3 regions of the Ruegeria sp. HKCCD7251 genome follow, and region 3 is predicted to be linked to each of the others. Evidence: riboswitches for the same ligand, from Rfam matches in the RefSeq annotation. Region 3 holds a riboswitch; each other region holds the start of a gene.
What was found. A riboswitch is a leader RNA that binds a small molecule or an ion and turns the genes downstream of it on or off. The one in region 3 is predicted to bind cobalamin.
Positions count from the first base shown of each region.

Region 1: it holds a riboswitch for cobalamin, as region 3 does, so the genes downstream of both, GOX75_RS13295 (DUF1636 family protein) here and GOX75_RS07905 (DUF1636 domain-containing protein) in region 3, are expected to answer to the same signal.
Region 2: it holds a riboswitch for cobalamin, as region 3 does, so the genes downstream of both, GOX75_RS14865 (hypothetical protein) here and GOX75_RS07905 (DUF1636 domain-containing protein) in region 3, are expected to answer to the same signal.

Region 1 is NZ_WPZC01000004.1:370,682-372,941, reverse strand. Features, by position in the region: gene GOX75_RS13300 (iron chelate uptake ABC transporter family permease subunit) at 1-499, shown strand, start outside; cobalamin riboswitch at 594-800, shown strand; gene GOX75_RS13295 (DUF1636 family protein) at 901-1,257, shown strand; gene GOX75_RS13290 (ABC transporter ATP-binding protein) at 1,254-2,045, shown strand; gene GOX75_RS13285 (ABC transporter substrate-binding protein) at 2,058-2,260, shown strand, end outside.
Region 2 is NZ_WPZC01000006.1:45,462-47,721, forward strand. Features, by position in the region: gene GOX75_RS14855 (bifunctional 2',3'-cyclic-nucleotide 2'-phosphodiesterase/3'-nucleotidase) at 1-709, shown strand, start outside; RNA gene ffs (signal recognition particle sRNA small type) at 749-847, shown strand; cobalamin riboswitch at 967-1,190, shown strand; gene GOX75_RS14865 (hypothetical protein) at 1,273-1,680, shown strand; gene GOX75_RS14870 (dual specificity protein phosphatase family protein) at 1,683-2,180, opposite strand.
Region 3 is NZ_WPZC01000002.1:357,697-359,956, reverse strand. Features, by position in the region: gene GOX75_RS07910 (NAD(P)-dependent oxidoreductase) at 1-926, opposite strand, end outside; cobalamin riboswitch at 1,065-1,274, shown strand; gene GOX75_RS07905 (DUF1636 domain-containing protein) at 1,359-1,748, shown strand; gene cobW (cobalamin biosynthesis protein CobW) at 1,745-2,260, shown strand, end outside.

The DNA of each region.
Region 1 (2,260 bases), on a different contig from region 3:
GGTGTCGTTTTTGTCGGGCATTCGCATCGACCTGATGGCCTATCTTTTTGGTGACATACTGTCAGTTTCGCGCACCGATCTTGTCGTGATCTGGGGCGGGGCCGCGCTGGTCGTCGCGTTGATCGTATGGCGATGGTCGCAACTGCTGACCGCTACGCTGAACGAAGAATTGGCCTACGCCACCGGGTTCGACCCCAAGCGCGAGCAGTTGATCCTGACTTTGTCACTGGCCGTTACGGTTGCTGTCGCGATCAAAGTTGTAGGCGTGTTGCTCATTGCCGCGATGCTGATCATTCCGGCGGCGGCCGCGCGCAGCCTGGCGCGATCTCCGGAAACGATGGCATTGATTGCCGCGGCAATCGGGGCTTTCTCGGCCGTAGCAGGACTGCGCTCAGCTTATGTGTTTGACACACCGGCGGGTCCCTCAATCGTCTGCGTGGCCGCGGTTTTGTTTGCCGGTTTCAGCCTCACGGGGTGGCGGTCGCGAAGCGGGGTGTAGGACAATTATACTTTGGATTGGTCAATGGGGTTTTGCGTCTGCCAAAAATTGATTGGCTGCCACAATATTGTCGTTGACCTGACATGTGATCTCGGGCACTCGTTCGGATGATGGTTCCCGATGGTGCGCCCAAGGGATGAAAAGGGAATACGGTGAGGCCGCCATTTTGCGCCAAGTCCGTGACTGCCCCCGCAACTGTAAGCGGTGAGCGACGCCAACAACCCACTGGCCCAAGTGCCGGGAAGGATGGCCGAGCATCGACCCGCAAGTCAGGAGACCTGCCATCAAATGTTAACCAACTCGGGGCGGGGCGTCCTGAAAGGAGGCTTTGATGGCACGAGCACATCGTGTTTACATTTCCGGCACTGTCTGCCCGCGCTTTGAAGCTGGCGGAGGAACCCATGCCGTCAGCGCCTGACCATTTTCTTCTCATCTGCAAAACGTGCCAGGGTGAGGCACACGCGCAGGGCTTGTCCGACGCGCTGTTCGATCGTTTGCCAAATGGTTTTTCCATCCGCATGGTCGATTGCATGGCTGGATGCGCGCGGCCTGTGACTGTTGGACTTCAGGCAGTCGACAAAGCGCAGTACCTTTTTGGTGACATTCAGGATACGCAGGATATCCAGGCACTGACAGAGTTTGCCCACCAATACCAAAACAGCGCAGATGGCTGGGCCAATGCGACCGAGCGTCCGGAAAAACTGTTCACAAAGACACTGTCCCGCATGCCCCAAATTCAAAAAGGGGTGTGTCCATGACCAACCCAGCTATTTTGGTTGCGCGTGATCTGACCCATCAGGTTCTTAGTGGCGATATACTGCTGCAGGGGGTCTCATTCACATTATGCGAAGGCGCAATCCTTGCAATTGCCGGGCCCAACGGGGCAGGCAAGACGACGCTTTTGAATCTGTTATGCGGCGCGCACGAGGTGAATCAGGGTGATGTTCTGGTCAACGGACGCAGCCTGAAACAGATGTCCGCACGGGATCGGGCGCGGACGATCGCCGTGGTCAGTCAGCAGGAGTTCCCGGATGGCAGGTTGCTGTTGCGGGATTATGTGGCGCTGGGCCAGATTCCGATCCGTGCAGACCGCTCTGCCGAGGAACACGCCGCGGATTTGGTCAGAATCCTGAGCCTCACCGGGCTTAGTGCTTTGGCCGAAAAAAAGATGGCCGTTCTGTCCGGGGGGGAACGCCAGCGCGCGCATATCGCCCGTGCTTTGGCCCAGAATCCTACGCTTTTGTTTCTGGACGAACCCACCAACCATCTGGATCCAGACACGAAGGGGCGGATGCTGTCGCTGGTCGCTGAACTGGGTATCACTGTGGTGATGATCCTGCATGATCTGGTGATGATCCCAGAATTTGCCACTCATGTGGCATTGATGAAAGATACACGGCTGACTGGTTTTGGGCTGGTCGCCGATGTGCTGACCCCGGACAGGGTTAGTGACACGTTTGGCGTCGATTACCTGTGCTTTCACCACGAAGGGCGCGTGATCCCGGCGCTGGATATCCGAAAAACCTCGATAACAACTTATGAATAGGAATATTTCTGAATGAAACAGATCTTGTCTGTGGCGTTGACCACCGTTTTGGCAGGTGGTGCCGTCGCGCACGAAGTCACGGTTGATAATTGCGGTGCGCCGCTGGTGTTCGACACCCAGCCCGAGCGTCTGGTTGTGCATGATATGAACATGACCGACATGGCCTTTGCGTTGGGTCTGCAGGACAAGATCGTGGGTCTGACCGGCATCACCGG
Region 2 (2,260 bases), on a different contig from region 3:
ACCGGTTCTTTCAGCCGTATCGCCCTCGAAATTCGGAGGGCGCGCAGGGCCACGATCCTTTACCGACGTTCCGGCGGGTCAAATCCGGCTTCGCCATGTCGACGACCTGAACATCTTTCCAAACGAAATGCAGGCCGTCGTGGTTTCGGGCGCGCAGATTAGAGACTGGCTTGAGATGTCGGCTGGCGTGCTCAATCAAATGCACGCAGGTCAACGAATCGACCTGCGGAATTCCGCGCGCGCCGGTTACAATTTTGATATCCTGCACGGCCTTAGCTACCAGATCGACCTTGGTATGCCCGCGCGGTTCGACGCGGGCGGCAATTTGACGAATTCATCGCATAACCGCGTCAAGAATATTCGCCTTGCCGAGCACCCTATCGACGATCAGCAATCCTTTGTTGTTGCCCTCAACAACTACCGGGCCAGCGGAGGTGGGCATTTCCCCTTCGTAGACACCGCAAGGCAGATTCCATTACCAGTTTTGTCGATCCAATGCATTGTTCGGGATTATGTCGCGGGCCGCCTTCCCGCGGATCCGTTGGCGGATGCGCCGCGGCCATTCACACTCAGACCGCTCTCCGGGGCGTTTGCGATTCTCAGAACCAGTCCCAAGGCGCAGCACCATTTAGCTGAATTGCAGACGTATAACCCGTCAGTCATTGGGCGCGATGACGATGGTTTTTTACTAATCCGGCTTACGCTGTGACGGGTTGTCATCCGCAAACGAAATGCATATATCCACCCCTGAGAGGTTGGCGCGGGCGAGCGCCTCGCCAACCTGGTCAGGTCCGGAAGGAAGCAGCCACAACGAGCCCCGCTTGGGTCGATGTCCAACCTCTCACTTCCCCCCACATGCTTAAGGCTATTCCGCGATCCGGCATGAACAAGCCCGCCGCCCTATCGGGAAGACAACCCTGCGTCTAAAGCGGTGACAAAGCCCGCTTGACTCGGACCGATTTCACCGGATAGCGATGACTTGATGGTTCTCGACCCGGCTTACCGGGAAGGGATGAAAAGGGAACACGGTGCGGTCCTGCCCCGGCGATGCCGAAACGGACCAATGCCGCGACTGCCCCCGCAACTGTAAGCGGTGAGCAATGCCGAGACACCACTGGCCCAACGGCTGGGAAGGTTGGCAAAGCGATGACCCGCAAGTCAGGAGACCTGCCATCTGACTGAAACCGAAACTCGGGCGGGGTGTCCGGGCAGGTCAAAGCCGCACAAAGCGACCTGACCCACGCCCCCCGTCCATCGCGCGGAGGGCGCACAATGATCTGGAAGACAAAAACGCACGAGTTTTCTGCAACGATTTGTCAGAAAACCGGCAAACCGTGTCCGGCCTTGGCAAGGATGGCACGTGCCATGGCGGACGCGATAGCAACAGCGCAGCCTGTCACAACCAAAGAGTTCGAGGTCGAAGGCAGCGGAGAGCTTTCGCATTGCGCAGAAGGGTGCACAGCGCGGTTTCGCGCCCATTCAGATCTGATCAGGGTGTATTGTGGAACGGCCTCGGAAACCCCGACAACAAAGCTGGACGATTACGCCGACATGATGTTCGGGACCAGCCTGTCGGCCATGTCAACCGGAACGCTGTCCGATATGCCCTGCGCAATGCTCGAGGTTACAACCTTGGGACTGCGTCCCGCGGCTGGTGACCCACAACCAGCCATGGCGTGACGTCAAAGCCCGGTTGATGCCGGTGCCGTGGCCCAAGCCATCTGCGCGTCGGTTTCGACGGCGCACGGCCGGACCGCGCGCAACCGGCGCAGTGCCTTATCCGGGGCTTCACCGCCTTCGACCAGCAAGCGCAACACAATCATGCCGGACCGCCCGCATCCGCCCCGGCAATGAACCAAGACCCGTCCACCCGCAGACAGGACGCGGTGTGCATCGGTGCTGGCGTTTGGCCAATCACACCTTACGTTCGATGACGGTGCGCCAAAATCCTGCACCGGAAGATGAACCCAAGTGATTGCGCGGCTCTGCAGGTCGCGCCCGAGATGGTGCGCTCCTACGGCCTCCAACTCATTGGAAGTGGTCATCGAAATGACCATTGCCGGCCGCCATTGCATGATCCGCTCAAGATCCCCGGCAAAGTCGCCGTGCCGACCTGGCATTTGCGCCAAGCCCAACAGACCGGACCGAACCGGCATTGAGTAAATTTCAAACCTGTCCAAGGTGCGCACTCTGCCCGAAGGAAATGGCTGGGCAAGCCGATACACGCCCACCCGAACCTGTATCCAATGTGCCGCAGTAA
Region 3 (2,260 bases):
TCGTACCCTGGCTCTTCGGGTTCATCGTCTTCCATCTCGGGCGGAAACCCTGGGGCGCTGACATCCAGCCCAGTCGCATCCTCCAGGCGCCGGATGATGTTCGGCGAAAGCTCCCGCTCTCCGTAACGTGCGATGGCGTCGTCAAAAATGCGGATCATCAGCGGGTTCATTTCAAGCGGAACACCGGCGCGGTCTGCCACCTCCTGAAACAGACCGATGTCCTTTTTCACAAGGTCCATTGTGAATGAGATATCCCGCGATCCGTTCAAAATGACCTGGCTTTCTGTCTCATGGACAAAGGATGTACCCGAAGAGATCTTGATGGCCTCATACGTGGTATTCAGGTCCATACCGGCCGCCTTGGCGGTAACCAATGCTTCGGCGCAAGTGATCAGATTCGCCGTGGCCAGATAGTTTGTCAGGACCTTCAGCACCGAGGCCGAGCCGAGATCACCGGTGTGCAGGATGCGCCGGCCCATTGTCGTCAGAAATGGCAGGATACGCTCAAAGGTATCCCGGTCACAGCCCGCAAAGATCGAGATGTTGCCCGTCGCAGCGCGGTGGCACCCGCCCGACACAGGGCAATCCACCGCTGCGCCCCCGCGCTCGATAACAAGGGCACCTAGCCGTTTGACCTCGGCCTCGTCGGTGGTAGACATCTCCATCCAGATCTTGCCGGTACGGACATTGGGCAGCATCTCTTGCATCACCGCATCCGACGCGGCGGGTGATGGCAGGCAGGTAATGACCGCATCGCAGTCGCGCATCAACTGCACAGGGTTTTCGGCGGCCTTTGCACCCCGCGCTACAAATTCAGCGACCAGATTGGGATTCAGATCATGTACGGTCAGGTCGATCCCGTTGCGAAGCAAGGATCCCGACAGTTTGCCACCCACATTGCCCAGCCCGATAAAGCCTACCTTCATGCGACATACCTCTCTTGTTTAGGGCATGGCAGCATGACGCTTGCCCCCAAGTCATGCCGCCCAGCGACGCTGTCAGGTCGCTTTTTCACTCTGGTAGCGCAGATATCTGCGAGTCGCTTGACAATCCCCTGCCGGGTGCCGCATGTCCGATCCGTTGGTGTCCATCTTAGGATGGATGAAAAGGGAATGTGTCAGCGGATCTTCCGTGAAACACAGCCGCCCCCGCGACCGTGACCGGAGAGGGTGCCCAAAGCCACTGGCCAAAAAGGTCGGGAAGGCGGGACATCTGACAGGGCTATGCCCCGATATCCGCAAGCCGGGAGACCTGCCAACGCCCGAAGATGTAACCGGACGGGGTGTTCCGGTGTCGGGTCCATGTCGCAACGCGTGGCCCGCATGAGACCCCGTCCCCCACAAAGAGGATTTGGGGGGATGAGAGACGTGACCGATACTGCACCAGTCGAGCTGCTGGTCTGCACCACCTGTCGCCGAGGACTGCCCGTCGAGGACGACGCGCAGCGGCCCGGCGCATTGCTGCACAAAGCCCTTGAACAGGCCACGCTGCCAGAGGGCGTTGTCCTGAAAGCCGTAGAATGCCTGTCGAATTGTGATCAGGGCTGTTCCATCGTTCTACGCGGTGGGCCCGAACGCTGGACGTTCGTGTATGAGCACCTGAATGAAAGCGACCATGTCGAAACCATCGTCGAAGGTGCGACCAAGTACCTTGCGACTGAAGACGGCTTAGTCAAATGGCGCGAACGCCCCGAACATTTCCGCAAAAACTGCGCGGCCCGCATTCCCCCGATTGGAGCCCAGAAATGAGCAACTTGGAAAAACTCCCCGTCACCGTGATCACCGGCTTTTTGGGCTCGGGCAAAACAACCTTGGTCAAGCACCTGATGCAGAACCCGCAGGGCAAACGTCTGGCCGTGGTGGTCAATGAGTTCGGCGATGTTGGCGTCGATGGCGACATCCTGAAATCCTGCGCGATCCCGGATTGCCCGGCAGAGAACATCATGGAACTGGCGAACGGCTGCATCTGCTGCACCGTGGCCGACGACTTCATCCCGACCATCGAAGCTCTGATGGCGCTGGAGCCGCGTCCCGATCACATCCTGATCGAAACCTCTGGCCTCGCCCTGCCCAAGCCGCTGCTGAAGGCGTTCGACTGGCCCGATATCCGTTCGAAAATCACCGTCGATGGCGTGATCGCGCTGGCCGATGCCGAGGCTGTGGCTGCCGGTCGCTTTGCGCCGAATGTCGAGGCCGTGGACGCTCAGCGTCTGGCCGATGACTCGATCGACCATGAAACGCCCCTGTCCGAGGTGTTTGAG